DNA from 4 places in the Stenotrophomonas sp. 22385 genome. Region 4 is predicted to be linked to each of the others. Evidence: predicted binding sites of a transcription regulator. Region 4 holds the regulator's gene; each other region holds the start of a gene.
What was found. The regulator FliA, encoded in region 4, starts transcription of late flagellar genes. The targets are predictions, from matches to a motif close to TAAAGTTTNNCNNNCNNNGGCCGATAA.
Positions count from the first base shown of each region.

Region 1: a site for FliA is predicted at 4,681-4,707, ahead of ACTJI4_RS08630 (methyl-accepting chemotaxis protein). Genes of this name have one in related genera too.
Region 2: a site for FliA is predicted at 3,140-3,166, ahead of ACTJI4_RS16915 (HDOD domain-containing protein). Genes of this name have one in related genera too.
Region 3: a site for FliA is predicted at 2,664-2,690, ahead of ACTJI4_RS01695 (methyl-accepting chemotaxis protein). Genes of this name have one in related genera too.

Region 1 is NZ_JBQEOG010000004.1:7,782-15,394, forward strand. It holds gene ACTJI4_RS08615 (PAS domain S-box protein) at 1-32, opposite strand, end outside; gene ACTJI4_RS08620 (sensor domain-containing protein) at 176-2,986, shown strand; gene ACTJI4_RS08625 (hypothetical protein) at 3,105-3,362, opposite strand; gene ACTJI4_RS08630 (methyl-accepting chemotaxis protein) at 3,461-4,651, opposite strand; gene hflD (high frequency lysogenization protein HflD) at 4,814-5,428, opposite strand; gene mnmA (tRNA 2-thiouridine(34) synthase MnmA) at 5,425-6,564, opposite strand; gene ACTJI4_RS08645 (NUDIX hydrolase) at 6,561-7,022, opposite strand; gene ACTJI4_RS08650 (hypothetical protein) at 7,024-7,488, opposite strand; gene clpS (ATP-dependent Clp protease adapter ClpS) at 7,583-7,613, shown strand, end outside.
Region 2 is NZ_JBQEOG010000010.1:79,183-86,795, forward strand. It holds gene ACTJI4_RS16905 (rRNA pseudouridine synthase) at 1-278, shown strand, start outside; gene ACTJI4_RS16910 (phospholipase D family protein) at 334-1,914, shown strand; gene ACTJI4_RS16915 (HDOD domain-containing protein) at 1,938-3,077, opposite strand; gene ACTJI4_RS16920 (Glu/Leu/Phe/Val dehydrogenase dimerization domain-containing protein) at 3,335-4,432, shown strand; gene ACTJI4_RS16925 (S8 family serine peptidase) at 4,503-7,346, opposite strand; gene ACTJI4_RS16930 (thiolase family protein) at 7,526-7,613, shown strand, end outside.
Region 3 is NZ_JBQEOG010000001.1:400,960-408,572, reverse strand. It holds gene ACTJI4_RS01700 (excinuclease ABC subunit A) at 1-38, opposite strand, end outside; gene ACTJI4_RS01695 (methyl-accepting chemotaxis protein) at 107-2,635, opposite strand; gene ACTJI4_RS01690 (Ohr family peroxiredoxin) at 2,846-3,352, opposite strand; gene ACTJI4_RS01685 (SDR family oxidoreductase) at 3,385-4,140, opposite strand; gene ACTJI4_RS01680 (LysR family transcriptional regulator) at 4,268-5,302, opposite strand; gene ACTJI4_RS01675 (transcriptional regulator) at 5,293-5,556, opposite strand; gene ACTJI4_RS01670 (RNA polymerase sigma-70 factor) at 5,918-6,805, shown strand; gene ACTJI4_RS01665 (DNA-3-methyladenine glycosylase) at 6,882-7,517, shown strand; gene ACTJI4_RS01660 (M23 family metallopeptidase) at 7,535-7,613, opposite strand, start outside.
Region 4 is NZ_JBQEOG010000003.1:379,483-387,095, reverse strand. It holds gene flhA (flagellar biosynthesis protein FlhA) at 1-523, shown strand, start outside; gene ACTJI4_RS08385 (AAA family ATPase) at 675-2,567, shown strand; gene ACTJI4_RS08380 (MinD/ParA family ATP-binding protein) at 2,554-3,441, shown strand; gene ACTJI4_RS08375 (RNA polymerase sigma factor FliA) at 3,438-4,184, shown strand; gene cheY (chemotaxis response regulator CheY) at 4,201-4,593, shown strand; gene ACTJI4_RS08365 (protein phosphatase CheZ) at 4,593-5,207, shown strand; gene ACTJI4_RS08360 (chemotaxis protein CheA) at 5,212-7,044, shown strand; gene ACTJI4_RS08355 (flagellar motor protein) at 7,112-7,613, shown strand, end outside.

The DNA.
Region 1 (7,613 bases), on a different contig from region 4:
GGGACGGGCGGGCCGGGCGGGACGACAGGCATGGGGCGCGACGGGAGGCGGTTGGGCGGACGCTCCATAGTAGTGGTTGGGACGCCTTGGGCGCACGCGACGCTCAACTATCGAGCGGAACAGCCGCTAACGATTGCGTTCCCGGCTGTCGGGTGCGTTATCGGAGTCATACCGCGTGGACCAAGGCATCATCGCGAGTCTGCTGCAGCACCCTTTGGCCTCGGCCCTGGTCATCCTGGACCGGGCCGGGCGCCCGCTGGCCGCCAATCCGGCCGCGCGTGACCATGGGTTGCCGGCGACCGTGGCGGCCTACGGCGAGCTGCTGGAAGACCTGCGGCTGCTGGCGGCCGATGGGGGCCTGGTGCCCTGCCAGCTGCCGGGCGGGCCGCGTGGTCGCTTTGATGGATGGATGCGGGCCGTGCATGATGCCGACGGCCATCTGCTGGCCTTCACCCTGAGCATCCCGGAGCCAGCGGCGCCCTACGCGGGCAGCCGCTGGGAAGTGGCGCTGGAGCACGCCGGCCACGGATTGTGGGATTGGGACCTGCCCAGCGACGCGGTCACCCGTTCCCAGCGCTGGCACGACCTGCCGACCGGCCCTGAAGAACATGCGGTGGCGGAGGCGGGGCAGGCCTTGCTGGCCCCCGTTCACCCCGATGACCGGGCCGCTGTGCGTGCGGCGCTGGACGCGCACCTGCGCGGCGATGGGGAGGCATACACCGCCCAGTACCGCCTGCGTCATCCCGCAGGCGACTGGCGCTGGGTGCTCGACCGCGGGCGCGTGGTGGCCCGTACGGTCGACGGTCAGCCGCTGCGCATGGTGGGCACGCACACCGACATCCAGGCGCAGAAGCAGATGGAAGCGCTGCTGCTGGAGCAGCAGGTGCACCTGCGGGAAGCGCAGCGCATCGCCAGCATGGGCAGCTGGTCGTGGGATCCGGGCACCCGCCAGTTCTGGTGGTCGCCGGAGTTCCGGGCGTTGCTCGGTGTAGGCGATGCCCCGTTGAACAGCCGTCGACACTGGTTGCGCCTGCTGGAGCCGCGTTCGCGCAGCCTGCTGCGCCAGGCCTGGCGGCGCATGCTGCGCGATGGCAAGCCCAGCATGCTGGCGCTGGAGCTGCCGCGGGAGGGCAACGGCGCGCTGCACCTGCGGCTGTGGATGCAACCGCTGCTGGGTCCGGATGGGCGCATCCAGCGCCTGCTCGGCCAGGTGCAGAACATTACCGAACAGCACCAGACCGATGCGCTCATCCGCTGGCGGACCGAGCTGCTCAACCGGGTCTCGGCGCTGGGCCGTATCGGGGGTTGCGAGATCGAAGTGAGCACCCGCCACATGCAGTGGACCGAGGAGTGCTACCGCATCCATGGCCTGCGCAAGGAACCGATCACCCTGGACCAGGCGCTGGCGCTGTACACGCAGGATTCGCGCGACGCCTTCGAGGCAGCACTGGCGCGCATTGCCGCAGGCGGCCTGCCTGAGCAGCTGGATCTGTGCTTTTACCGCCAGTCCGGACTGCGCATCTGGGTGCAGGTGCTGATCGAACTGGACCACCGCGATGGCCTGCCGACCCGTTTCGTGGTGCTGTTCCGTGACATCACCCGCGAACGCGAGGCCAACGAGCGGATCGAGCTGCTCGCCCATTACGACCTGCTCACCGGCCTGCCCAACCGCATGCTGCTGCGCGAGCAGACTGCAGATGCCATCGAGGAAGCGCTTGATCGTGGCGCACCATTGGCGATGCTGTTCATCGACCTGGATGGTTTCAAGACCATCAACGACACCTTCGGTCATGCCACCGGCGATGCGCTGCTGAAGGCAGCGGCGGCACGGTTGCATCAGAACCTGCGCAACGCCGACCTGTTCGGGCGCTTCAGCGGCGATGAATTCATCGTGGTGCTGCGCGACCTTGCCGACCCGGAGGATGCCGGGCACGTGGCGCGCAAGCTGATCGCCTCGCTGGCCGAGCCGCTGCAGCGCGGTGACACGACCTTGAAGGTGGGCGCCAGCGTGGGCATCGCGATGCTCGACGAAGGGCGCGCGGATTTCGATTCGCTGCTGCGCGCGGCCGATGCGGCGATGTACGCTGCCAAGGAAGCCGGGCGCAACACCTATCAGTATTACAGCCAGGATGCGCTGCTGCGCATCCAGCGCAAACTGGAAATCGAGCACGCCCTGCTGGGCGCCATCGAGCGCGAAGAGTTCAGCCTGGCCTACCAGCCGCTGCTGCACGCTGCCCAGGATCAGCCGCCGGCCATCGAGGCACTGTTGCGCTGGCACCGCCCGGGGATCGGTTACTGCAGTCCAGCCGAGTTCATTCCCATCGCCGAGAAGTGCGGTGAGATTGTCCGCATCGGCGACTGGGTGCTGGCCGAGGCCTGCCGCCAGGCGGCCGCCTGGGACAGGGCCGGACTGAAGTTCGACCGGATCGCGGTGAACGTGTCAGCGGTGCAGCTGCGCGACCGTGGCTTTGCCGAGCGCGTGATCGATATCTGCCACGCCCATGGCTGGGCACCGCAGCGGCTGGAACTGGAGCTGACCGAATCGGCCCTGATCCGCGACACCGACGTGCTGCGCCACTGCTTCGATGTGTTGGAGCGGCACGGCGTGCCGTTGGCGGTGGACGACTTCGGAACCGGCTTCTCCAACCTGCATTACCTCAACCGCTTCCCGGTGGGCCGGCTGAAGATCGATCGCAGCTTCGTGCAGGGCATGCTTCACGACGCCGGCACCGCCGAAGTCACCCAGGCGATCGTGCACCTGGGTCACGCTCTGGGCATGAAGGTGGTGGCCGAAGGCGTCGAAACCGAGCAGGAAGAGGCGATGCTGCGCCGCCAGGGTTGCGACGAGATCCAGGGTTACCTGTATTCCAGGCCGCTGACCCCGCGCGATCTGGCGCAGTGGCTGAAGCAGGGCGGGGGGCAGGTGATGGCGATTCCCGCGGGTGCCGGCGACGCGTTGCGGATTCCGGTGCCGTCGGGCCCGTAACTGTTGGCGGGCCCGTAGTTGATTGATCCCGATCCACGGACGAATTGTTAGGGGCCCATTGGCATCCGGATCCATCAACCATGGGCCAGCAACCGTTACAGGCCCATCGGGATCCGGATCAATCGACCATGTCTCCGCTCAGGCCCAGGTCCCATGCCAATCCCGCCAGCGCGGGATCCAGCGGCGCTGCCGCCGCTGCGGTCGCCATCATTTCCGCCAGTTCCCGCTGCGCCTGCTGTTCCAGCGCCGCCAACAGCGCGCGCCCGCTTTTCGGCGCCGCGGGCGCCTGGGCAGGGTGAATGACGTCGCCCACTGCGTCGGGCGACGCGCCGCTACCGGCAGGAATCAAGGGGCTGGGGGTGGCGTTCAACAGCATGCGGAAATCTTCAACAGATGGGGCAGGGGGCCACACGCACGAAAGCCCCGGCAATGCCGGGGCCCTCGTGGAATGCCGTTGCCGGCACCTATCACGGATCAGAACAGCTCAACCGCACCGGCCGCCATGCTCTGCTGGCTTACCGGCTTGTGCGGCGGGCGTTCCCACTCGCTGCGCATTTCACGCAGACGGTTGCCGGTACGCTGCAGCGCGGTGGCCACTTCGGCGTCGAACACGCCGCCGTTACGGTGCAGCAGTTCCTGCAGGCCCACCGCTTCGCGGTTGATCGAGGTCAGGCGATCGAGGTGGGTGTGCACGCCGCCCAGGGCCTGGGTGGCGATGTCTTCGAACTGGAGGGCACGCACGGCTTCGGCCACGCTGCTGTCGATCGCACGGCCGCACTCGGAAATCTCGCGCATGCCTTCGCCCAGCGAAGCATTGATCTGGGCCACGTTGTCGAGCATGGCGGCTGCTTCGTGACGCGCTTCGCGGGAGCGGTCCATGTCGCGCGAGGCCATGTTGGAGACCGTCTCGCGGACCTTGGCGATGGCGTCCTTGGAGCTGTGGGCCAGCTTGCGGATCTGCTCGTTGAACGTGGTGGAACGTTCGGAGAGGTTGCGCACCTCGTCGGCCACCACCGCAAAGCCGCGACCGGCTTCACCGGCACGGGCCGCCTCGATGGCCGCGTTCAGCGCCAGCAGGTTGGTCTGGTCGGCAATGGATTTGACGTCTTCCAGCAACGCGAAGATGCCATCCAGGTGCTGCGCCATCTGGTCGATGTGCTGCACCGTAGTGCTGCTCTGGCCGCTGACCTGCTCCAGCGCTTCCACCAGCTGCTCCATGCGATGGCTGGCGTGCTGGGCGAAACGGGCCACGTCGACGCCAGCACCCCCATCTTCACCGGCGCGGTCGACGATGCGGGCCAGGGCCTGGCTCTGCTGGCGGGACTTGCGGTTCATGGCATCAAAGCTGCCGCCCAGCCCGGCCACGGCCTGGCGGATCAGGTCGCGGGCCCGTTCGATCTCGGCGCGCGAACCATCGATTTCGTTGCCGACGAACGAGCGCAGCTCGGTCAGCAGCTGATCCTGTTCCCGCATCATGCGGGCATGCTCGGGCGAGCGCTGGCTCTGGGCGCGGGCAGTCCACCAGGCGAACCCCAGCCAGCTGAGCGTCATCGTGGTCAGAATCGCCCAGCGCAGGGCAGCCGGCCATTCGAAGCCGATGGCGAAGGGAAGCAGCAGGGTCAGGACCAGGGGGGCGGCCAGACTAGTGAAAATGCGTGAGTACATGGACGTTCTCGGGGAGGTGCACGGAGAATGTATCGGCCGCACCCCCGGGAGCTTTAGTCGGTGTGTGTGGATTTCGTGCTTCGGATGCATTGCAGCCACGCAGGGCGTGGCTCTACACGTCAGCGCCGGTAGGTGACGACCGTTGGTCGTCCCTCCTTTTCGTCAGCGAAGCTGACGATCCACAGCTTCAATCATCGCCTTGCGCGAGATCAGGAAATCCCAGTACTGGCCGCCGGTCTGGCGCCACAGGACCGCCGAACGCACCGCCGCCAGCAGCAGCGCGCGGATCTCGGCCACCACCCCGGCCTGGCCCAGGTAGTGCGGGTTACCCTGGACCATCACCCGCGGCTTGAGGTGGCTGATGGTGTCGGCATACAGCCCGCCCAGGCTGGAGAGCACGTCCGGGTGGGCGCTGTCGTTCAGCTCCAAGGCCTGGCGCTGGGCGCGCGCGATGCCCTGGCTGACCTGTTCGACCACCGCGTGCTCGCGCACGAAGCGGCGCTCAAGCTGCAGCACGGCCAGTGCCAGCCGCGGCAGGATCTCGTCCTGGCCCTGGTTGCGGAAATAGTTGTGCAGCAGGCGCAGGCCCGGGGCCAGGTTGGCGGCGCTGCCGTAGATGGCCTGCGGGCTGTCGGCGTCGATCCGGAACACGCTGTCGATCGCGGTGCGGACCACGCTGGCCTCGGAATGGCCGGTTTCGGCGATGCGGCGCACCTGCTGCAGCGCCTGGGCGATGCCAGCCAGGGCAAGGACGCGGTCGTCGATGGAAAAACTCATGCAGCAGATACCTCGAAGGGGGAAGGGGCGGTGCGCAGGCGCTGCTCCAGCGGCGCGTCAGTGGCGGCGATCACCGCGCCACCCAGGCAGACCTCGTCGTCATACAACACCAGGGATTGCCCAGGGGTGACGGCACGCTGCGGCCGCGCAAAACGCACGTCCACGCTGCCATCGTCGCGCACCCGCACCGTGCACGGCTCGTCCGGCTGGCGGTAGCGGGTCTGCGCGGTGCATTCGAACTGACGGGCAGGCGGCGCCCCGGCGATCCAGTGGGCAGTCTCCGAATGCAGCCGGGTCGACTGCAGCCAGGGGCTCTCACGGTCCTGGTCCACGTACAGCACGTTGCTGGCCACGTCCTTGCCCACTACGTACCACGGGGCCGCCGGGCGGCCACGCACGCCGCCGATGTTCAGGCCCTCGCGCTGGCCCAGCGTGAAATAGAACACCCCGGGGTGCTCGGCGATCCGGTTGCCGTCCGGGTCCTGGATCTCGCCGGCACGCGCCGGCAGGTAACGGCCCAGGAACTCGCGGAAATCGCGCTCGCCGATGAAGCAGATCCCGGTCGAATCCTTCTTGGCGTGGGTCGGCAGGCGCGCGTCGCGGGCAATGCGGCGCAGGTCGTTCTTCTGCAGGTCGCCGATCGGGAACAGGGTCGCGGCCAGCTGGGCCTGTCCCAGCTGATGCAGGAAGTAGCTCTGGTCCTTGCTGCGGTCGGCGCCGCGCAGCAACGCCCAGCGTCCGCCCACCTGCGCCACGCGGGCGTAGTGGCCGGTGGCGATGCGTTCGGCGCCCAGCTCGCGGGCCGCATCCAGGAAGTGCTTGAACTTCACTTCGCGGTTGCACAGCACGTCCGGATTGGGGGTGCGCCCGGCCGCGTACTCGGCCAGGAAATGTTCGAACACGCCCTGCCAGTACTCGCTGGAGAAGTCGCGGAAGTGGAACGGGATGTCGAGCAGGCCGCACACGGCTACCGCATCGCGACGGTCGTCTTCGGCACGGCAATCGCCGCTGCCGTCGTCGGCCCAGTTCTGCATGAACAGCCCGGCCACCGGCTCGCCCTGCTGGACCAGCCGCCAGGCGGCGACGGACGAATCCACGCCACCGGATACGCCGACCATGACGCGCGGGGTGCTCATGCAACCTCCTTCACGATCGACAGCGGATGGCGCTGGCCGGCCAGGAAGTCGGCAACGACCTCCCAGACAAGCGGGCTGCGCAGCCGCGAGGGCTCGGCCTGCAGTTCGGCCGGGTCCAGCCACAGTGCGCGCAGGATGCCGGTGTCCAGGGGGCGCGCAGGGTCATGGGCGATCGGCTCGGCCGCGTAGGCGAAGCGCAGGAAGGACGTGCCGTCGGGGGCGGTCCACTGGTAGGTGCCGATGAAGGCCGTCAGGCGAACGGTCCAGCCTGACTCTTCCAGGGTCTCGCGCACGGCGGCGGCGGCCAGGCTTTCGCCCGGCTCCAGGTGCCCGGCTGGCTGGTTCAGCACCGCGCGGCCGTCGATGGCTTCTTCCACCAGCAACAGGCGCCCGTCCCGCACCACCACGGTGGCCACGGTCACATGCGGCGCCCAGCGCAGGTCCTGCACTTCGTTCACGTCAGTATTCGTCCGTTCCAGTCAGTTCGAGTTCCATCGCATCGGCGGTGTTCATCGCCGCATCAATGGCGTCGCCCAGCGCGTCAGCGCTGGCGTTGGCGTCCACTTTCACCACGAACATGGCCAGCTGTTCCTGCTTCACCCACGCGCCCAGTTTGGCGTCCTGGGAGTCCTCCAGCAGACGGTTGGCCACCGCGGCGGAGAACTGCTTGCCCGGCGCGTTGTAACCTGGCGACCAGATCTCGCGGATGCGGTGCTTGCCGTACTCTTCCACGGCCGAGCGTACGAACACCAGCTGGGTGCGGTCGCCTTCGACATCGAACACCAGCTTGTAGTCGCCGTCCTCGTCGATCTCGTAGGGGTACTTCAGCGTGTCGAGCACGCGGCCGACGGCCTTGTCGGGCGTTGCGGCGTGGGCGCCGAAGACGGAGGCGGCCAGCAGCAGCGCGGTGGCGATTCTTTTCATGAAATCCCTGTGAAAGTGTGTGTCCATGAGTGGATTGTGACGGGCGCAGGGGGCCAACGTCCAATCCGGGCGGTGCGGCGTCTATAATGTCCCGATGCCTCGCGAGCCCTCCCAAGAACCCCACA
Region 2 (7,613 bases), on a different contig from region 4:
TCGAGGTCAGCGGCGAGCTGGTGCCGTATGGGATGCAGCGGCTGGCCCACGGCCTGAGCTTCCGTAATTGGCCGCTGCCCCCGTGCAAGGTCAGCTGGCAGAACGAAACCCGGCTGCGCTTCGCGATCAAGCCGGTGGTCCCCGGCCAGCTGCGCGACATGTGCCGGCAGGTTGGGCTGGAGGCCGTGAGCGTGCGCCGCCTGCGCATCGGCCGGGTGGCGATGGGCAAGCTTTCCCCGGGCCAGTGGCGCTACCTTGCCCCGGACGAACGCTTCTGATCCGCACGCGGCCCCTGCACTCGCGGTGCACGCGCGGCCGGCTTAGGATCGCGGCATGACCAAGCAAAAATCCTTCTGGCGGCGCCTGGTGCGGGGCACGGGCATCCTGCTGGCGATCATGGTCCTGCTGGTTCTCAGCGGGCTGCTGCTGGGCGACCATCTCACCCCCAAGGCCATGGGGCCGCACAGCAGCGTGCTGCCCCTGCAACCAGCGCAGAGTGCGATCGACCGGGAGGTGGTGCGCCTGCAGGCTGGGCATCCCGACCAGTCCGGCGTTGCCTTCCTGTCCGAGGGCCTGGATGCGTATGCCGCCCGCGCGGTGATCACCCGGAATGCCGCGCGCAGCCTGGACCTGCAGTACTACATCTGGAAGGACGACCTGATCGGCCACCTGATGGCGCAGGAGCTGTACCAGGCGGCCGAGCGCGGCGTGCGCGTGCGTCTGCTGCTGGATGACATGAACGCGCAGGACAAGGATGCCCTGATGATGGCGCTCGATGAGCACCCCAACATCGAAATCCGCCTCTACAACCCGTTCCGCAACCGCGACGGCTTGTGGCGGCTGGTGGAGATGGTGCAGCGTTTCTTCAGCGTCAACCACCGCATGCACAACAAGCAGTGGATAGCCGATGGACGGGTCGCCATCGTGGGCGGACGCAACATCGGCGAGGAGTACTTCAGTGCCCGCAGCGATGTGAACTTCCGCGACCTGGACCTGATCGTGGCCGGCGAAGCCGTTGATCAGGCCAACACGATCTTCGATGCATACTGGAACAGCGAAGCGGCAGTACCCGTGGCCGCGCTGGCCTTCCACACCCCGGCCCAGCTGCGCCTGCTGATGCTTGAATCGGCGCACGAAGCCAAGCTGGAAGCCGCCAGACCCTACCTGGAGCGCGTCGAGCGTTCGCCCGCGGCGCGTTCGTTCTACACCGATGCGGTAGCCCTGCACTGGTCGCCACGCGTCGAGATCGTGTCCGATCCGGCGATGAAGCACCGCCGCGACGACCCCGCCAACTGGCTGGTCACCCGGCTGGTACGCGAGCTTGAAGCCACGCGCCGTAAAGCACTGTTGATCTCGCCCTACTTCGTGCCGGGCGAGGAAGGCACGCGCGGAATGGCTGCGATGGTGGAGCGTGGCGCCTACGTGGGCGTAGTCACCAACTCGCTGGCCGCCAATGACGTGGCCGCCGTGCACAGCGGCTACATGCATTACCGCGCTCCCCTGCTGCGCGATGGCGTGCACCTGTATGAGCTGCGCTCGCGCGGCGCGGGCGGTGGCAGCGGTGGCCTGTTCGGCAGCAGTGGCGCCAGCCTGCACACCAAGGCGTTCCTGATCGATGACCAGCGCGGTTTCGTCGGCTCGTTCAACCTGGACCCCCGTTCTGCGTATCTCAACACCGAGATGGGCGTGCTGTTCGATGATCGGGAACTGGCCGCGCAACTGCGCGCCGAATACCTGCGCCTGGCCGATCCAAAGCAGAGCTACTGGGTGACGCTTGGACAGGACGACCAGGTGCGCTGGCTGGACCGGGCGGAGCAGCCGCCGGCATTGCTGGACAAAGAGCCCGACACCTCATTCTGGCAGCGCGCCAGCGCGCGCGTCATCAGTTGGTTGCCGTTGGAATCACAGCTCTAGAAGCAGCCGCGCAAGCGGTGGCTCTACGCATCGGCCGGTTCGTCAGCCTCCAGCGTTTCCACGGCGCGCCCATGCAGACGCCGCCAGATCCACTGCAGCGCATGCGCGGGTGTGTCCTGCAACTGCTCCAGCAGTGCCAGCGCCTGGGCCTGGCTGATCCGGCCATGCCGGCACAGCAGGCTGGCCGATGCCGCTGCGCGGGCGAAGTGCAGGCTGGCGGCCAGTCCACCGCCGGGGGCGTCTGCATCGCGGAGCAGCGCCTCGTGCACCGACGTGGGAAGCTCCCAGGCGGCCGCGATGCGGCTGGCCACCGGCAGCGTCCACGCATCCAGCAGCGCGCTGGCCAACGGCGGCGATGGCGCTGCACCCTGGTCGCGGGCCACGTCAAGCAGGTGCCGCATCACCAGGGCCGCGCCCAGGCCCTGGGTGAGCCCCATCCACTGCGCGGCAAATCCGTCCTCATGGGTCACCAGGCGGGCGTGATCGGCTGCGGCCCGCGAGGCCAGCAACGCATGCTCCCAGACCACGGTACCGAACTGCGGAAAGGCGTCGCTGTGCAGTTGCATGACGGGCTGCACCAGCACCGCACTGATGATCTGGCGGATGCCATCGGTCCCCACCAGCGTGACCGCGCGCTGCAGGCTGTCCACCGGCTTGGCCTGCAGCCGGTACACCGGGCTGTTGGCGATGCGCAGCAGGTTACCGGTCAACACCGCGTCCTGGCCAATGATCGAGGCCATGCTGCGTGCCGACGCATCACTGTCGTTGACCGTCTGGATCAACTGCGGCAGGAGCTGCGGCCGGCGTGGCAGGTGCCGGGCCGACCAGTCCTGCGCGTCCAGCGCGGCGGTCACCGCCGCCAGCAGGGCCGTGTCCTGCACGCCCGTTGCCCGCGCGGTGCCGGCGCCCGGCAGCAGCGCCAGCGCATGCAGGCCTGCCTGGAGCACCTCCCCCCCATCGCCGTTCGGTGGCGCGGGCGAAGCAGCCTGCGGCTGCGCCCGGCTGCGGCTGCCGGCGGCACCCGGCACCGGCTGCGCCGCCCCCGCCCCCGCCGGGCGGCGATACAGTCCCCAGCCCAGAAACGCCAGGATCAGCACACCCGCCGCGCCGGCCAGGATCGCCATCATCGGGCCGCGCCCCTGCTGGTGCGGCCCCACAGCCACATTGTCGCCACTCCACCCACCTGTTCCGTCCTGGCTTGCCGGTACCGCGCACCGTTGCCACGGCATCGGCCCGGAACGGGCCAACTTTAGCGCGTCATGGTCACCCGGCCCTGACAACACCGTCCGGCGGAATGCACTAGAATGGCGCCGCGCGACCCGTCCTGCCGAACCGACGACGTCGCTTTTTTTATTTTGCACCCCTCTTTTTGCTGGTAAGTTCGCCGGCGTTTGCCGCCGTTCGCACCATCGGAGTCACCATGTTATTTGAAACCCTCGAAACGTCCGGCCATGAACAGGTGGTGTTCTGCCACAGCCGCGATGCCGGTCTGAGGGCCATCATCGCCATTCACAACACCACGCTGGGCCCGGCGCTCGGCGGCGTGCGCATGCGCCCGTATGCCAGCACCGACGACGCGCTGGCCGACGCCCTGCGGCTCAGCCGCACGATGACCTACAAGAACGCGCTGGCGGGCTTGAATGTCGGCGGCGGCAAGGCGGTGATCATCGGTGACCCGCGCAGGGACAAGACCGAGGTGTTGTTCCGCGCCTTCGGCCGTTACGTGGATTCGCTGGGCGGGCGCTACATCACCGCCGAGGATGTCGGCACCGATGTCAATGACATGGAGAACATCTACCTCGAAAGCGAGTACGTCACCGGCGTACACCAGGTACACGGCGGCTCGGGCGATCCTGCCCCGTTCACCGCCTATGGCGCGCTGCAGGCGCTCATGGCGGCCATGCAGCACAAGCTGGGACACGAGGAAGTAGGCAAGGTGAGCATCGCGGTGCAGGGCCTTGGCCACATCGGCATGGAACTGGTCAAGCTGTTGCGGGATCGTGGCGCCAAGCTGTTTGTCACCGACCTCGACGCTGCCCTGGTCGAACGTGCGGTGACCGAGTACGGCGCCGAGGCGGTCAAGCCCGATGACATCTACGATGTCAACGCCGATGTATTCGCGCCGTGCGCGCTGGAAGGCGCGATCAATGCGCAGACCGTGCCGCGCCTGAAGTGCAGGATCGTCTGCGGCACGGCCAACAACCAGCTTTCCACTCCAGAAATCGGCGATGAGCTGCACGCGCGCGGCATCCTCTACGCTCCGGACTACGCGGTCAACGCAGGCGGGGTCATGAACGTATCGCTGGAAATCGACGGTTACAACCGCGAGCGTGCGATGCGCCTGATCCGCAGCATCTATCACAACCTGGGCCGCGTCTTCGCGCTGTCCCAGCAGGAAGGCATCGCGCCACAGCGCGCGGCTGACCGCATCGCCGAAACCCGCATCCAGTCGATCGGCAAGCTGAAGATGCCGCTGGGCCGGGCGCGACCGCGACTGGGCACGCTGCGCGGCGGCTGATGCCAGCGGGTAGATGAAGAAAAAGGGCGCGATCATCCCGCGCCCTTTTTTGTTGCCTGTCGCGTCTGGATCAGAACGCGGCGGCGTACCGCAGCGCGACCTGGCTCAGGTCGCCTCGCGGGCCGAAGCGCTGGTCGTAGCCGAACGAGAGCTGCGAGTTGCGCGTCAGCCAGGACTGCACCGACAGGCCGAACAGGCCGCCGGAGCGCGCTGGCTGCAGCCCGGCCACCGGCGCCCAGGCATCCACGCCAACGAAGCTGGCATCGAATGCCAGGCCATCGCTGGACAATGTCTGCTGCCATTCGGCGTAGCCGCGCAGCGACCAGCCACGCAGGCGGGTTTCCGCACGCAGGCCGGCCAGCGCCTGGCTGCGGCTGGACGCGCGGCTGTGGGCGCGAAGGCCGAAGCCAAAACCGCCGTCTTCGCTGAAGCTGTCGCTGTCCAGGCGTGCGTAGTCCGCTCCCAGGTAAGGCGTCAACGAGGCCGCAGCGCCGCCGAAGCGGTAGCCCGATTCCACGCTGGCGGTACTGAAGTTGCCGCCGTAACGGGCATTGACCCCGTACTGCCCCGCGCCCAGCAGCAGCTGCCGGTCAATTTCGCGGGTGAACTGGCCGGCGCCCAGCTGCGCCAGCGTGTAAGCCGCACCGCTGTTCCAGCCCGCGTACAGCTGCGCCTGCGACTGGCGGTCACGACCGCTGTCGCCGCCCCACTCGCGGCTGCTGTTGCTGCGGGTTTCGCCAAAGGCAAAGCCCATGACGCCGTTGCTGCCCAGCGCCATGTCCTGGCCCATCATCCAGCCCTGGGTCTGGAAGCCACTGCCGGCAAAGCTGCCCTGACCGGCTTCGCCCAAGGCACTCTGCCACGCGCCGCGAAGGCGCGGCGCGGCGGACACGGCATCGAAGCGGGTGGACAGCGCGCGGCGATTCATGTCCAGGTTGTCGAAGGTCATGCCATTGGCGAGGCTGTGCGCCTTGCCGGACAGGCTTTCCAGGCTGGCGGCAAGCGCGGCCTGGCCCTGTACCCGCTGCAGATCGCCTGCGGCATCGGCAAACCCGGGCGCGCCGTTGCCGGTCCCCGTGTCGAGCAGGTCGAACGCCTGTTCCACGCGGAGGGCCGAGGCGGTCGAGATGGCATTGAGCCCTGCTGACATCGCCGCCGCGCTGACATTGACGCGATTGATGTTCAGCCACGCGGTGCTGGCGTCGTAGGACAGGGTCGCGTCCAGCAGCACCACGCTGCCGACATGCGAGTAGCTGTCGAAGGCACCCGTCAGCCCCTGACCGGCCACGATCAGCGCCTGCCGGGTACCGTCCTGCGGGACGTAACCGGCAACGGCCCGGTCGATGACCACGTCGCCGCCGTTGAGCGTGGCCTTGCCGGTTACCTGCAGCGCCTGCGCGCCGAGTGCGGTGTTGAAGAAACCATCGATTTCGTTGGTGTAGTTCCCCTCGATGACCGCATTGATGCCGCCTTCGAACAGGTAAAGCACGCCGTTGTTCACCACGTTGCCGGTGATGCGGGTGGTGCCGGGGCGGAACTGCAGTCCGCCGCCCTGGACCTGCACGTTGGACGTCAGCGAGGCCCCGCCACGCAGCGACAGCGCGCCTTGGCGGATGTCGGTCTGACCGGTGTAGGTGTTCCTGCCTGCCAGGACAAGCGTACCCGCGCCGGACTTCACCAGTCCGCCGGCACCGCTGATGTCGTTGTTCCAGACGCTTGGGGAAGACGACCCCGGAACGTTCACCACCATGTCGCCCCAATCAAACCGGCCAGGGCCGTTGATCGCCTTGCCGACGTTGAGCAGGCCGTATCCGAACACGCTGTCCACCCCGGCCGCGCCCAGGTCGGTGGCGGTGCCAAGCAGGGTCTGCCGCACCTGGTCGTTGCTGAAATACGGGTATTTCTGCCAGACCAGCGCGGCCGCGCCGGAAACGAGGGGCGCCGCATAGGACGTACCACCACCCCACAGATAGCTGGGCGTGCTGCTGGCAGTACTTTTTGGATCGACGAACACCGCTTCGCCTGGCGCGGCCAGGCAATAACTGGCTGCCACACCACAGGCATTGGCGTAGGACGCCAGGCTGTCGGGCTGGCTGGAATTGATCGCGGTCACCGCCAGCCAGCCACGCTCCAGGTCCGCAGCCGGACGGGAGCCGTTCGGACCGGCCTGACTCGGCAGCGCGGCCATGTTGGACGGGTCCGGCTTGCTTTCGTTGCCGGTGGCAAACACCACCAGGCCATTGTTGGAGGTGATGAAGGGTCGGTACTCTGCTGCGATGGAGGCGGTGGCGGCCGGGTTGGTCCAGTACAGTCCGCCCCAGGAATTGTTCATGACCTTCACGCCATCGGCGATCAGATCCTGGTGCACCTCGGCGAGACCGAGCGCGCCATCGACCTGGTTGCCGTTGCCGGTACCGTCATCGACCGGAGCCTTGTCGGCGATGATGCGCGCCGACACGATCTGCGCGTCGGTGGCAACGCCACCTGGCCAGCTGCCGAAGGCGCGGCCCGCGGCCAGCGACGCCACCGTGGTGCCATGCCCGACCACGTCGTCCACGGCCAGGTTGTTGGCGCCCGGATTCACATAGCTGTGGCTGGCGACGACCCGGCCGGCCAGGGTGGGATGAGCCCGGTTGACCCCGGAATCGACCACGCCGATCTTGACCCCCGCGCCGGTCAGACCCTGCCGGTCCTTGCCATTGATCAGGGAAAGATGCGCATCGATTGCCGGCTGCGTCGGCTTGACCGGAGGTGGCGTGACCGGCGGCGTCACAACCGGCGGGGTGACCGGCGGAACAACCGGCGCCACCGGAAGGTCCCCCCGCGTGTTGCCACCGCCGCCGCCCCCACAAGCGCTCAATGCCACGGCCAGCGCACCGGCCAACATGTTCCTGGCGAATATTGCCTGCTTCATCCCTGCTCCCCAAAACGTAATTGAAACCACGCGCGGCGTCCCGCCGTTTCGGCCGGCACCGGTGGCAAACCCCGACCCTCTATACTGGGCCACCCCCACGCAGTCTGCCGGGAAACGCGCCGCCATACCATGCCCAGCGTTTCCTTTTCGTAAATCGCTCACGCAATAACGAGATTGCCATGCCCAACATTGTCATCGCCGCTGCCAAGCGGACCGCCATCGGCTCCTTCCTCGGCCAGTTCAACGGCGTGCCCACCCCTACCCTCG
Region 3 (7,613 bases), on a different contig from region 4:
GTCAGGGCGGGCGACGCTGCTTTTCGACGTATGTTCATGCCCGAAGCATACCCCCGGCAGCGCCGCCCGTTGGGCGGCCCATGTACACGCTGCAATCACGAATCCCTCACGCAACCGCCGGACTTACGGGACGCACCACGGCAGGGCGTGCCAACACGAATGCCGCCACCGCTTCGGACAGCAGCGACGCCTGTCGCTGCATTGCCTGCGCCGCCGCCGAAGCCTCCTCCACCATCGCTGCGTTCTGCTGCGTGCTGCCGTCCATCTGCAACAGGGTCCTGCCTACCTGCTCGATGCCCATGCTCTGCTGCTGCGACGCAGCCGAGATGCTGGCGGTTATCGCAGTGACCTGCTCCACGCTGCTGACGATGCGGCGCATGGTAGCCCCCGCTTCGCCAACCTGGCGGCTACCGGCGTTGACCGTCTCCACAGACGACTCGATCAGTCGCTTGATCTGGCGGGCGGCATCGGCGCTGCGCTGGGCCAGCAGGCGCACTTCGCCCGCGACCACTGCGAAGCTGCGGCCCTGTTCGCCCGCACGCGCGGCTTCGACGGCAGCATTGAGCGCGAGGATGTTGGTCTGGAACGCGATCCCATCGATCACCCCGGTGATGTCGCCGATGTGCCGGGATGACTCGGCGATGTCGCGCATCGTGGTCACCACCTGCGCCACGGCCGCACCGCCCTGCCCCGCGATCGCAGCAGCGTCAACGGCCAACTGGTTGGCCTGCTGCGCCGAGTGCGCGTTCTCGCGCACCGTGGCGGTGAGCTCCTCCATGGACGATGCGGTTTCTTCAAGATGCGCCGCCTGGCGCTCCGTCCGCTCGGCCAGGTCACGGTTGCCGGCCACGATCTCGCCGGCCGCGCCATTGATTGCGGAAGTGGCATGCTGGATTCGGGCCACGATATCGGACAGCTGTGCCACGCTGGCGTTGGCATCATCGCGCATCTGCGCGAACACGCCTTGATGGTCACCCTGCATGCGGACGGCCAGGTCTCCGTGCGCCAGGCCTGAAAGCAGCGCCTGCAGCTCGGCGAGGTTGCCCTGGAAGGTGTCAAGCAGGCGATTGATGCTGACCGCCAGGGTCAGCACGAAGCCCTGCTTGTCGTTCACTCGGATGCGGGCCTGCAGCTGGCCCTGCGCGGCGGCATCCACCAGCGCGGCCACTTCGTTCTCCACCGTGGCTTCCAGCGCGCGGCTGCGCCATTCCACCGCTGCGCCCAACAGCTGATCGTGGTCGAGGATGGGGTTGAATGCCAGTTGATAACGGATTCCATCCTGTTCGATCTCGTGCGTGCCTGCGTGGCCGCACTGCAGCTGCGCCGCAACGCCCGAAAACACCGGATGCAGCAGCTGCGCCGGGCGTCCCTGCCACTGCCCGGGCGTGCAGCCGAGCGCGCTGCACAGCGCCTGGTTGATGAAACCGATGCGTCCGTCAGGCTCAAGCACCATCAATCCGGTCTGGGCACTGTCCAGCGCCTGTCGCGCACGGGTGTTGTCGCGCGCTGCCGCCCGCTCGGCCTCGATCCGCCCGCGCAGACGTTCGCGCATGTGCAGCAGGCGCTGGGCCAGCGTGCCGAATTCATCGTGCGGGTTATGCACGACCAGCACCGTATCCAGCCGGTCCTCGGCAATGTCTTCGGCGAAACGCAGTGTGTTGGCGATCGGGCGCTGTACCGCCTGCAGGGTCAGCAGCAGCGTGGCGATGAGCAATGCAGTCACCAGCAGCAGCGTGACCGCGAACACCACCGTCATCGCCCTGGCCTGTACCTGCAGGCGCCCACGCGCGCCGTCCAGCGCTCTTGCCTGCGCACGTTGCACCTGATCGAGCGACGGGGCGATCTGGGCAGCGGTGTCGGCCAGCGACTGTGCTTCCACGTCCAGCCCGACTCGAGCGGCGGTGTAACTGAGCAGTGCGCCCTGGTAGGCATCCATGCCGGCGCGAAGTGCGTCCTGCGCGGCTGCCGGCACCCCCGGCGCTGCCAGCGCCAGCTCGAACGGCAGCTTGGCTTCACTGGCACGGTCGGCGTGGGTGGAATCGCCGGTGAGCAGGAGCAGTGCCTCCTGTCGGCGGATCGCCTGCCACTGCGCGTCAAGCGCGGCACGTTGCAGAGGGCCCAACGCGGCCTCCATCCTGGTGGCCGAGGCCTCCAGCTGCGCGCGCAGCCCGGCTTCACCCCGGCCCATCTCATCCACACGTGCATTCAGCGCGTTGATGCCCTCGGCAAATTCACCGATGCGGTTGGCCAATGTACTCAGGGAAGCCCCATTGCCGTTGGCGACAGCGGCGCGCTGCAGGGCCTCCAGCGACACCTGAAGGCGCTGGCGTGCCCGCTGCAGCGCCTCGCGGTCGGCATCGTTGAAGCTCGCCGCGTAGCGGGTCTGCAGGCGACGGGCATCGGCCACCTGCGTACCGAGTGCCGCCATGAGGCTCGTCGCCTGCTGGTGCGTGGCGAAGGTGTCCGCCGCCCGCTCGCTGTTGTACCGTGTCCACGCGTACACCACGGCCACCAGCAGCAGGCCGGATGCACAGGCAACCAGACTGATCTTCAGCTTGCGCGCGACGCTGAGCCGGCGCAGGGGTTCAGCCCGGCGGGCAAGGGACGACAGCACACGGCGGGGGACGGCCAACATGACGCACTCCAGGCAGAAGGACGCCTCGATATCGGCTGCATCCGCCCGGGCTTTAGGGCCGGATCAGACAGCATCCCGCCCCGCCCTTGCATTGCGTACGTTGTAGTCGGCATTGAAGACGGCACGATGACGGTCGGGCTGTGCGGGAGGGCGCGCTTCCCGTGGACGACATCGCGACATGAGGGTCTGCTCCAGCCGGTAAGGCGCCGCTCAGGGTGCGGCGGCAGGCACCACGCACACCACGTGGGTGATGCCGTTGCGGAACATCTTTGCGTAGGGGCAGACACGTTCGGTGTTGCGCACCAGTTCGGCGGCCACGGCGGGCTCCAGCCCAGGCAGGAAGGCTTCCACCTCGGCCGACAGCAGGTACAGGCCGTCGATCGGATCACGCGAGAAGGTCACCGCCACCTCGATGCAGGCATCCGCCAACGCCAGTCCGGCACGGCTGGCCAGCAGGTTCATCGCGCCGTGGAAGCAGGCCGCGTAGCCGGCCGCCAGCAGCTGCTCGGGGTTGCTGCCACCGCCGGGTCCCCCCAGCGACAGCGGCAGGCGCAGCTCCAGCGCCAAGGCTCCATCGTCGGAGAGGACCACACCCGAAGCACGCCCGTGACCGGTCTCGCCGCCGGTTACGCGCACCCGTCCGGTGTAAAGCGGCCGCACCTCATCCCCTCGGTATCTGTCGAGAACGGCAGGCGACGGCGGCTTCAGGTCGGACATGGCGTATCCACGCAGTACAGGCAGGTGGGCAATCAGTTGCTGCGGCTCAGCCCTGACTGCTGCAGCCAGGCGTCGAAGCCCTGGCGGCCCAGCCAGGCCTGGCCGACCGGCACCAGCGTGTCGTCCTGCAGCTGCGCACCGAAGTAGGGTGCCTGCGCGTCGCCCACCACGTGGCGGGGGTCGTGGGTGCGATCCAGGAAGCGCTGCGCCAGCTCATCCATCCGGGTGCGCTCGGGACCGGCGATTTCCACCACGCCATTGATGGCCGGCTGCAGCGCTATGCTGGCGACCGCGTCGGCCACATCCTCGGCAGCAATCGGTTGAACCAGTGCGGTGGGCAGATGCAGCGCTTCGCCGGCAGATTGAATGATGCCGGGCAGGAATTCGAAGAACTGGGTGGAATGGATGATCGTGTAGGCGATGCCGGCGTCGCGGATCAGCCTCTCCTGCGCGATCTTGCCGCGGAAGTAGCCACTGGCCGCCAGCTTGTCCGTGCCCACTACCGAAAGCGCCACATGATGACGCACGCCAGCCCTGCTTTCAGCAGCCAGGATGTTGCGCCCGGCGGTCTGGAAGAAGTCCAGCACCGCCGCATCCTCGAACGACGGCGAGTTGGCCAGGTCGATGACCACGTCGGTGCCGGCCATGGCCGCGTCCAGGCCGTCGCCGCTGACGATGTCGATGCCGGTGGACGGTGCCGCGATGACAATGTCGTGGCCAGCCGCGCGCAGCCGGTCGACGACCTTGCTGCCAATGCGGCCGGTGCCGCCGATGATCAGGATTTTCATGTTCTTGCTCCAGGGGGGGCGAAGGAACCCCGGGCGCCGGGGCATGTGGCGATGCTAGGGAGGCCGCCACGGCAGCAGTAGGTCCGCCCGCGGACCCGCACTGTTGCCTCTCAGGCACCAATTGCGTTCACCGCCACGCACCCGCGTCGATGTCGCGCGCCGGCGCGCCGGCCTGCTGCACGCTCTCCCAATGGGTCACCACATCCAGATCCAGCGCGCGCACCTCGCTGGTGATGAAGTCGATGAACGCTCGGATGCGCTTGGGCAGCTGACGGCGGCTGAGGTAGCACAGGTAGTGCCCGCGATCGTCGGCGGCGTACTGGTCCAGGCAGCTGAGCGCCAGCCCGGCATCCAGCGCGTGGCGCACCTGGTAGTTCGGCAGCTGGGCCAGGCCCTGTCCCTGCAGCACCGCCTGCAGAACGAGCTCGGCGTCGTTGAACACCAGCGCCGACGCCGGTTCCACGCTGAGCGGCCGCCCTTCCACACGGAACTCCCATGGCTGCAGCCGCCCATTGGCCTGGCGTTGGCTGATGCAGGCGTGCGCGGACAGTTCACTCACGGTGGTCGGCAGGCCGTGCCGGGCCGCATAGTCCGGTGCGGCGCAGACCAGCAGCTGCATCGGGATCAGGTGCTTGGCAATGACCTCGCTGTCTTCCAGCACGCCGTCGCGGAAGGCCACATCGATCCGGTCAGCGGCCAGGTCCAGCGGGCGCTCCTCCAGTTGCAGCTCGAGCGTGACATCAGGGAAATGCGCGCGAAAAGCCGACAGCAGCGGCGCAATCACCTTGCGCCCGAACCCAGGTGTGGCACTCACCCGCAGATGCCCGCGTGGCGGCCCATCGCGCAGGTCACGCATTTCCTCCAGCGCCTGCAGGATGCGGTCCACGCCTGGTCGGCAGCCGTCGTGGAACAACTCGCCTTCGCGGGTGAGCGAGGTTGAACGGGTGGTGCGCAGGAACAGCCGCACGCCCAACTGGCCTTCCAGCTTCTGCACGCTGCGGCTGACCGCAGAGCGGCCAATGCCGAGCCGGTCAGCCGCGCGCGAGAAGCTGCCTTCATGGGCAACGGCAATGAAGGCCATCACCCCGGCGTAGCTGGCCGAGAATCCGGTGGTGAGTGGGTCGACACCGTCATCTACGGTGCCCGGGTCAGTCAAGGACATGCGGGCGGCGCTCCAAGGTGGCGCGCATGCGCGCGCAGGCAGGCATGAGCCGCTTCCAGCCGTTGCCTGCACTGGGCAGCAGGCAAGCCCAGCAACGGCATGAGCTCTTCGAGCGGGGCGCCGGCCACGTCATGCAACAACAGCAGCAGGCGGGCATCGGCAGGCAGCTCGGCCAGCGCAGACAGGAACGTGATCCACACCTGTTCGGCGGGAAGGGGCAGGCCTGCGGCATCGGCAATGAATGAGGTGCTCATGCAAGGCAGACGGGCCAGCGCACTGCGCTGTGACAGCCCCCATCGTCGGGATTGGTGCACAGCGCTCAACACCGTGCGTCCGCGTTGCCGGCTACCGCCACGATGGCCAGGCACCTAGCCTGCAGCGTCGACTCCCTCCTTCCCACTGCCAGGATCACCACCATGACCGCAAGGCGATTCCCCGTTCGCCCGGATGGCGGCGCACCGCCGCAGGCCGCCTCCGTGCGCCCGAGGCCATGGCAGCTGCACCGAGCGCGTCGGCATTGCTGCGGCCGTACTGAGTCGACGTAGCGTGGCCGAGGGGGGCAGCCTCCTGCTCAAGGCACTGTCCCTGCGCCGCGCGCTCGTGTTGAATGCCGCCATGGATACCTCACTCGACCACTTTACCCAGCTGCGCCCACGCGTCCTCGGCGTGGCCTACCGCATGCTGGGCTCCATGGCCGAGGCCGAAGATGTCGCACAGGAGGTGTGGCTGCGCTGGAACGGCACTGACCGCGACGCCATCGAGAACCTCGAAGCCTGGCTGGTCGCGACCACCACCCGTATCGCCATCGACGAGCTGCGCATGGCGCGCCGCACGCGCGAACACTATGTTGGCATCTGGCTGCCCGAGCCGGTTCTTACCGACGTTGCCAGCACGCCGGAGTTCCTGCACGAAGCGGCCAGCGATCTGTCCGTTGCCTTCCTTGCAGTACTGGAGCGGCTGGCGCCGGAGGCACGTGCCGCATTCCTGCTGCACGATGTGTTCGACCGCGATTATCCGGAGATCGCCCGCATCCTCGACAGGAGCGAAGCGGCCTGCCGGCAGATCGTGCACCGTGCGCGTGCGCGCCTGCGCGAGGAACGCCCACTGCACGCGGTACCGCACCGTACCCACCAGCAACTGCTGCAGGCCTTCACCGCTGCGCTGGACAAGGGCGACCTGAAAGCGATGATCGCGTTGCTGGATTCCTCCGCGCAGCTGATCGGCGACGGTGGCGGCGTGGTCAACAGCTTCCCAAGGCCGCTGCTTGGTGGCACGCGCATCGCCCGGCTGCTGTTCGCGCCGACCCTGCGGCACCGCGCCGCGCTGCGCATGCTGCCGGCGTTCTTCAACGGCCGGATGGGACTGCTGCGGTTCTTCGGCGATCAACTGGAGGCGGCGATGTCGTTCGAGACCGATGGCGAGCGCATCACGCAGGTGCTGGTGCAGCGCAACCCTTGCAAGCTGGTACGCATTGTCGCCCAGCAGACTGCGCCACTGTGCTGACGTGCGCCATCGCGGGGCTTGATGCCATCACGACGGGACCCCGGGCATGGTGCAGGTGTCACTGCCGGAACCTGCCATGCCCGTAGCCCGCACCGCCCCCGTCCTGCTGCCACCATCGCGGTGGCGTACGCTGCCGCGCAGCTTCTATCGTCGCCACCCCACCGAGGTGGCACCGGAGCTGCTCAACAAGCTGCTGGTCCGCGACGATGGCCGCGCCGGCCGCATCGTTGAGGTGGAAGCCTATGCCGGCGAGCAGGATCCGGCCGCACATTCCTTCCGGGGCATGACCGCACGCACGGCCAGCATGTTCGGCGAATGCGGCCATCTGTATGTGTACTTCACCTACGGCATGCATTGGGGCAGCAACGCCGTATGCGGTGAGGCCGGCCAGGGCTGGGGCGTTCTGCTGCGGGCGCTGGAACCGGTGCGCGGCGTGGCCCTGATCCGCGATGCGCGGCCGGCCATCCGCCGCGACCGCGAGCTGGCCAGTGGGCCAGGACGCCTGTCACAGGCAATGGGCATCGACAAGGCGCTGGATGGCGCTGACCTCGTCAGGAACGACCGCGGCATCCGGATCGTGTCCGATGGTATGCCGCCACCGGAGGATCCGGTGGTGGGTCCCCGCATCGGCATCAGCCGCGCCGTGGAGTTCCCATGGCGCTGGCATGTGCGCGGGCATGCGCACGTGTCCGGCCGGCGGTCGAAGGCGTAACGACCAGCGGTCGTTACCTACCGGGGCAGCGCACGGCCGTTGGTCGTGCCGTCCGCCTTCAGCAGCGGCAGCGGATCGTACGCGCCATCGGCACCG
Region 4 (7,613 bases):
GAGCGCGCCCAAGCTGGTCGAAGACCTCACCCCCAAGGCGCTGCCGCTGTCGGTGGTGGTGCGCGTGCTGCAGAACCTGCTGATTGAACGCATCCCGGTGCGCCAGCTGCGCAAGATTGCCGAATCACTGGTCGAGAACGCGCCGATGAGCCAGGACCCTGGCGTACTGACGGCTGCCGTGCGCAATGCGCTGGGGCGTTTCATCGTCCAGGAGATCGCCGGCATGTCCGCCGAGCTGCCGGTGTTCACCCTCAACCCGCAACTGGAACGGGTCTTGCAGGAGTCCACACAGGGCAACGGCGCAGCGCTGGAACCCGGACTCGCCGAGCGACTGCACCAGAGCCTGGCCGAATGCGTCGGCAAGCAGGAAGCGAAGAACGAGCCCGCGGTGGTGCTGGTGCCCGGCCCGGTACGTGCCGCGCTGGCACGGCTGGTACGCCACAGCGTTCCCTCGCTGTCCGTGCTGGCCTACAGCGAGGTACCCGAGGACAAGCGGTTGAAGCTGGTCGGCACGATCAGCTGAGCCGGAACTCCGACAGCAACGCGTCAGAAAACAGACACCCCAATTTCGCATTCACCGCAGCAGGACAAGAAGGGAAACCCGGACCGTGCAGACCACCGACAACCAGCGCTCCCCTTCCACCCCCCAGCCGCCCCAGTCCCGGTACCACAGCATGAAAATCAAACGCTTCGTCGCTCCCGATATGCGCTCGGCCATGAACCTGGTGCGCAAGGAACACGGTCCGGATGCCGTGATCCTGTCCAATCGCCGGATCGAAGAAGGCGTGGAAATCGTGGCCGCGGCGAACTACGACGAAGGCGCGGTGCAGCGTGCGTTGGAAGCCGCCCGCAAGGACGTGGCCCCGCCGCCGCCGGCCCCGCGCCCGCGCAATGCTGCCGATGCGGTGATTGCCGCGGTGACCCGCCGCAGGGCACCGGCCACCGCGCCGGAGCCGGTGGCCGCCACCACCTCGGCCGTGGCGGCCCTGGCCCGCGCCGCCGTCGGCGCCACGGGACGCACCCTGGACAGCGCCCACGAAATCGTCCCACCGCCGGGCAGCAGCGGCTTCGCCGCGACGCTGGCCCGCGCCAGCGTGCAGCCGCCCCCCCAGCTGCCGGAACAGATCTTCGCCCCGTTCAGTGTCGAACAGGCGGCGGCCGCCGAGCGCGCCGTGGCTGCGCAGGTCGCCGACCCCGTACCGGCAGGTGTGGAAACACCGGTCCGCGCCGCCGCGCCGGCCGCGGCCAACCGCGCCCGCTTCATCATCGACCCGCCACTGGACGAAGCACCGCTGTTTGAGATGCACGCCGCACCCGGCCGCACCCGCCTGCCGCCGCAGCTGCCGCAGATGCCGGCGCAGCAGATGCAGCGCGCTCCGCTTGAAACCCCGGCCGCCCCCCTGTGGGAAACCGTGCCGGTGGTTCCGGCTGCCGCCAGCCCGGCCATCCAGATCGACGATTCGGCGGTGTTTGCTGCCCCCGCTCCGGTGATTCCGGTGGTTCCGATGGTTGTGGACGACATCGCCGCGCCGGTCGCCGCGATGACCGTTGCTGCACCGGTCGAGCCGTCGCTGCAGGCCGCCAACGAACCGACGGTGACCGCCGAGGTCATCACCGCCCCGGTGGCTGCCGTTGCCGCACCGGTAACCCTGGTCCGCGACGATGAGGAACTGCGCCAGCTGCGCCATGAAGTGGCCGGCATGCGCACGGTCATCGAGCGCGAAATGAACCGCTTCACCGACGAGCGCCTGCGTGGCTCGGCGGTGCGTGCCGCGGCCCTCGACCTGATGGACGAGTACGGCTTCGACGCGGGCATCTGCCGCGACGTGGCCCTGCAGATCCCGCTCGACACCGAAGCCCACCGGGGCCGCGGCCTGATGCTGGGCCTGCTCTCGAAGAAACTGCCGATCGCGCCGGTCGACCCGCTTGAAGCCGGCGGCGTGATCGCCCTGGTGGGCCCCACCGGCGCCGGCAAGACCACCACCATTGCCAAGCTTGCCTCGCGCTTTGCCGAGGCCCATGCCGCCCGTGACGTGGCCCTGGTCACCACCGACACCGCCCGCATCGGCGCCCGCGAACAGCTGTACGGCTTCGGACGCCAGCTCGGCATCGCCGTGCATGAAGCCAGCAGCGGCAGTGACCTGGCCCAGCTGCTGGAGCGCCTGAAGGACTACAAGCTGGTCTTGATCGACACCGCCGGCCTGGGCCCGCGTGACCGCGCGCTGGCCGCACAGCTGCAGTGGCTGCGCGCGGCCCCGCAGATCCGCACGCTGCTGGTGTTGCCGGCCAACACCAGCTTCGGCGACATGGACGAAGTCGTGCGCCGCTTCAGCGCCGCCAACCCGCAGGGCGTGGTGCTGAGCAAGCTGGACGAGACCGGCCGCTTTGGTACCGCCCTGTCGGTGGCGGTTGACCACCGCCTGCCGATCACCTGGGTCACCGATGGCCAGGACGTTCCCGAAGACCTGCACCGGGCCAGTGCAGCCAATCTTGTACTTCGCCTTGAAGATTTGCGCCGCGCGGCCGATATGCCCTGCAACCCGGAGTTGAACCATGCCGTCGCGTGAGTATGAAAACCTGACCAGGACCTTCCCGTTGTCGGCCACCCGCAGCCAGCCGCTGGGACCGGTGCGCACCATCGCCGTCACCGGCGGCAAGGGCGGCGTGGGCAAGACCAACGTGTCGGCGAACCTGGCCGTGGCGCTGGCCGACATGGGCAAGCGCACGCTGCTGCTGGATGCCGACCTGGGCCTGGCCAACATCGATGTGATCCTGGGCCTGCAGCCCAAGCTGACCCTGGCCGACCTCGTCGCCGGGCGCTGCACGCTGGATGAAGTGATCCTGGAAGGCCCCGGCGGCGTGCTGGTGGTGCCGGCCGCGTCCGGTCGCCGCCACATGGCCGAACTGCAGCCGGCCGAACACGTGGGCCTGGTCAACGTGTTCTCCGAACTGGAACGTGACCTTGACTTCATGGTGGTCGACACCGCCGCCGGCATCACCGACGGCGTGCTGACCTTCTGCCAGGCCGCGCAGGACACCGTGGTGGTGGTCTGCGACGAACCGGCCTCGATCACCGACGCCTACGCCCTGATCAAGGTGCTCTCGCGCGAACGCGGCGTGGACCGCATCCAGGTGGTGGCCAACATGGTCCGCGACCCCAACGAAGGCCGCGTGCTGTATGAAAAGCTCAGCCGGGTCTGCGACAAGTTCCTGGCCGATGTCTCGCTGAACTACCTGGGCTGCGTGCCGCAGGACGACTGGCTGCGCCTGTCGGTGCAACGCCAGCAGCCGGTGGTGAAGGCCTACCCTTCCAGCCCGTCGGCCCAGGCGATCGCCGAGATCGCCCGCCGCACTGCGCGCTGGCAGGCTCCGACCGAGCCGCGCGGCGGCGTTGAATTCTTCCTGGAACGCATCCTCAAGCAACGCGGGGTGACCGCATGAAAGGCGCCGCACAATACAAAGAGGTGCAGCGCGCCGCCGCCAACGAGTGCATTGCCCAGCACTCGGACCTGGTCCGGCGCATCGCCCACCACCTGGCCGCACGCCTGCCGGCCAGCGTCGAGGTCGACGACCTGATCCAGGCCGGCATGATGGGCCTGATCGAGGCCTCGCGCAGCTACGACGCCGACCAGGGCGCTTCATTCGAAACTTATGCCTCGATCCGCATCCGCGGCTCGATGATCGACGAGATCCGCCGCGGCGACTGGGTGCCACGTTCCGTGCACCGCCGTGCCCGCGACGCCGCTTCCACCATCCGCCGCCTGGAACAGAGCACCGGCCGCGCCGCCAGCGCCACCGAAGTGGCTGCCGCGATGGACATGCCACTGGCCGATTATCTGCGCCTGATGGAAGACGCCGCGCGTGGGCAGGTATTGAGCCTGGAATCGCGGATCGAAGACCAGGGCGAACTGGATACCGTCGCCCAGGGCGGTCCGACCCCGCAGCAGGTACTGGAGCGTGGCGAATTCGGCCGCGAACTGGGCCATGCGATCGGGCTGCTGCCCGAACGCGAACAACTGGTTCTGTCGCTGTACTACGAGCAGGAGCTGAACCTGAAAGAGATCGGCGCGGTGCTCGGCGTCAGCGAGTCGCGCGTCTGCCAGATCCATGGCCAGGCAGTGCTGCGCCTGCGTGGCCGACTGAAGATCTTCGAGGCGGCCGACGCCGGCCTCGAGAACACTTGATACCGAGGAAAGTGCTTTGAACAAGAACATGCGTATCCTGATCGTCGATGACTTCTCGACCATGCGTCGTATCGTCAAGAACCTGCTGGGCGATCTGGGCTTCACCAATACGGCCGAAGCCGAGGACGGGCATGCCGCGCTGGCGCTGCTGCAGAGCCAGCCATTCGATTTCGTGGTCACCGACTGGAACATGCCGGTCATGACCGGCATCGACCTGCTCAAGGCGATCCGCGCCGACGCCAAGCTCAAGACCCTGCCGGTGCTGATGGTCACCGCCGAAGCCAAGCGCGAGCAGATCATCGAAGCGGCGCAGTCCGGCGTGAACGGCTACATCATCAAGCCGTTCACCGCCCAGACCCTGGAAGAAAAGCTCGGCAAGATCTTCGAACGCCTGGCGGCGAGCGCCTGATGGAGACCCTTCGCGACAAATCGGCGCTGGTGCAGCGCCTGCAGGATGCCCTGGCTGCGCTGGAAAGTGGCGACGAAGCCGGTTGGCGCCGGGAAATCGACGCCCTGGCCGCACTGCGCACCCAGCCGATGATGGCTGGCCTGAACCGGCTTGCCCGTGAGCTGGGCCAGGCGCTGGGTGAACTGCCCACCGTGCCCAGCGAAGCCGGCGAGCTGGACGATGCCTGCGCGCGCCTGGACCACGTAGTGGCGATGACCGAACAGGCCACCCACCGCACCCTGGACCTGGCCGAAGAATGCCGCGCGCTCACCGAGCAGCTGCGTGCCAACGGGCTGAGCCCGGACCAGGACCAGCAACTGGACCGGATCCGTCACAACCTCACCGAGATCGCGCTCACCCAGAGCTACCAGGATCTCACCGGGCAGATCATCCGCCGCGTGGTGGGCATCGTGCGCCGCGTGCACGAAGGCTTCGGCGCGCTCGGCCTGCCGCCACCGGAAGAAAGCGCCCACAAGCGCGACAACGGCCTGGCCGGCCCGGCCGTGAGCGGCCTGGACCGCCATCAGGTGTCGCAGGTTGACGCCGACGACCTGCTTTCCGATTTGGGGCTTTGAAACCATGAGTGCCGTTCCAGACGACATTGCTGCAGACTTCATCCTCGAGGCCCAGGAGATCCTGGATCGCCTCGGCGAACAGCTGGTGTCGCTGGAGCAATCGCCCCAGGACAGCGACCAGCTCAACGCGGTGTTCCGGGGTTTCCACACGCTCAAGGGCGGTGCCGGCTTCCTGGGCATCCAGGCCATGGTCGAGCTGTGCCACGCCGCCGAAGAAACCCTGGGCATGGCCCGATCGGGCCAGGCCGTACTGCAGGCCCACCACTTCGACGCCGGCCAGCAATCGCTGGATTACCTGCAGTCGATGCTGGATTCGGTGGCCGCCGGCACCGAGCCGGGCTATGCCCCGCCGGAACTGATCGCGCAGTTCGACGTCAACGGACCCGCCACGCCGGCCCCGGTCGCGGCGGCCGCCGCCTCCAGCGGCGAGCTGATCACCGACGATGAGTTCGAAGCCCTGCTCGATACGCTGCACGGCGGCGCCGCACCCACTGCGGTGACGAAAAAGAAAGGCGATGACCTGATCGGCGAGGACGAATTCGAAGCCCTGCTCGACCAGCTGCATGGCGGCGCCGCCCCCGGCGCGCAGGCCATTGCCGCCCCGGCGCCGGCCCCGGCCGTCGCAGCGCGCCCGGTTGCGGCCCCGGCCCCGGCCAAGCCGGCCGCCAGCAAGCCGGTCGCCGAAGCCGAACACACCGTGCGCGTGGATACCAAGCGCCTGGACGCGATCGTGAACCTGATCGGCGAACTGGTGCTGTCGCGCAACCGGCTCAAGACCCTGCGTGCGCGCCTGCACGACGAGGAACTGGACCGCGCCGTGTCTACGCTGGACATCGCCACCGCGCGCCTGCAGTCGGCGGTGATGCGCACCCGCATGCAGCCGGTCGGCAAGGTGTTTTCGCGCTTTCCCAAGGTCGCCCGCGACGTGGCCCGCAACCTGAAGAAGGAAGTGGAGCTGGAACTGATCGGCGCGGAAACCGAACTGGACCGCAACCTGGTCGAAGCCCTGGCCGACCCGCTGGTGCACCTGGTGCGCAATGCGATCGACCACGGCATTGAAATGCCCGACCTGCGCGAAGCCCAGGGCAAGACCCGCAGCGGCAACGTGCGCCTGTCCGCGCAGCAGGAAGGCGACTACGTCAGCATTGAAGTGCAGGATGACGGCGCCGGCATCGATCCCGAGCGCCTGCGTGCCAAGGCCCGCGAGAAGGGCCTGATCGACCCCGAAGCGGCCGCCCGCCTGACCAGCGAGGAGTGCCTCCATCTCGTGTTCCTGCCCGGTTTCTCGACCAAGCAGGAAGTCACCGATATCTCCGGCCGTGGCGTCGGCATGGACGTGGTGCAATCGCGTATCCGCGAACTCAGCGGCCAGATCCAGATCCAGTCCGAACTGGGCCGCGGCAGCCGCTTCATGATCCGCGTGCCGCTCACCCTGGCGATCCTGCCGACCCTGCTGGTGCAGGCCGGTGAGGATGTCTATGCGCTGCCGCTGGCGCGCGTGATGGAGGTGCTGCACGCCCCGAACTCCTCGCTGGGCTGGTTCGACGGCCGCGCGGTGCTCGACCGCAAGTCGCACACCCTGCCGCTGGTCGATCTGCGGCACTGGCTGGCGGTGGAGCCGGCGCCGTCGTCACTGCTCACCATCGTGGTGTTGCAGGCCGGCGAGGCGCGCTTCGGGCTGGTGGTGGACCAGGTCCGCGGCCGCGAGGAAGTGGTGATCAAGCCGCTGCCCAAGGCGCTCCGCGGCCTGCGCGGCTACGCCGGCGCCACGCTGATCGGCGACGGCCGCATGTCCCTGATCCTCGATGTGGACGGGCTGCGCACCCAGCACGATTGACATGCCGGGCTGAACCCCCGGCAGCCCTGCAATTCAAGTCCCCCACCCGCAAGCCGATATCGGACAAATGGACAGACTCAGCCTCATTGGACTTTTCCTTGCCCTGGCCTCGCTGGTCGGGGGCAGCATCCTCAAGGGTGCCGGGCTGGCTTCGCTGTGGTCCCCTGCCGCGTTCGTGATCGTCATCGTCGGCACCCTGGCCGCGATCCTGCTCCACACCTCGCCCGCCGTGTTCAAGCACGCTTTCAGGATCGTGCGCTGGGTCGTGCGCCCGCCGGCCAGCGACCGCGCCGAGCTGATCCGCCAGATCGTGGAATGGAGCAACATCGCCCGCCGCCAGGGCCTGCTGGGCCTGGAAGCGCACGTCGATGCCCAGGACGACCCGTTCCTGCGCAAGGGCCTGCAGCTGCTGGTGGATGGCGTGGAGCCGGAAACCATCCGGCACATGATGGAAATCGAACTGGGCAGCCAGGAGAGCCAGGACCTGGCCGCGTCCAAAGTGTTCGAGGGCATGGGCATCTACGCCCCCACGCTCGGCATCATCGGCGCGGTGCTCGGCCTGATCGCGG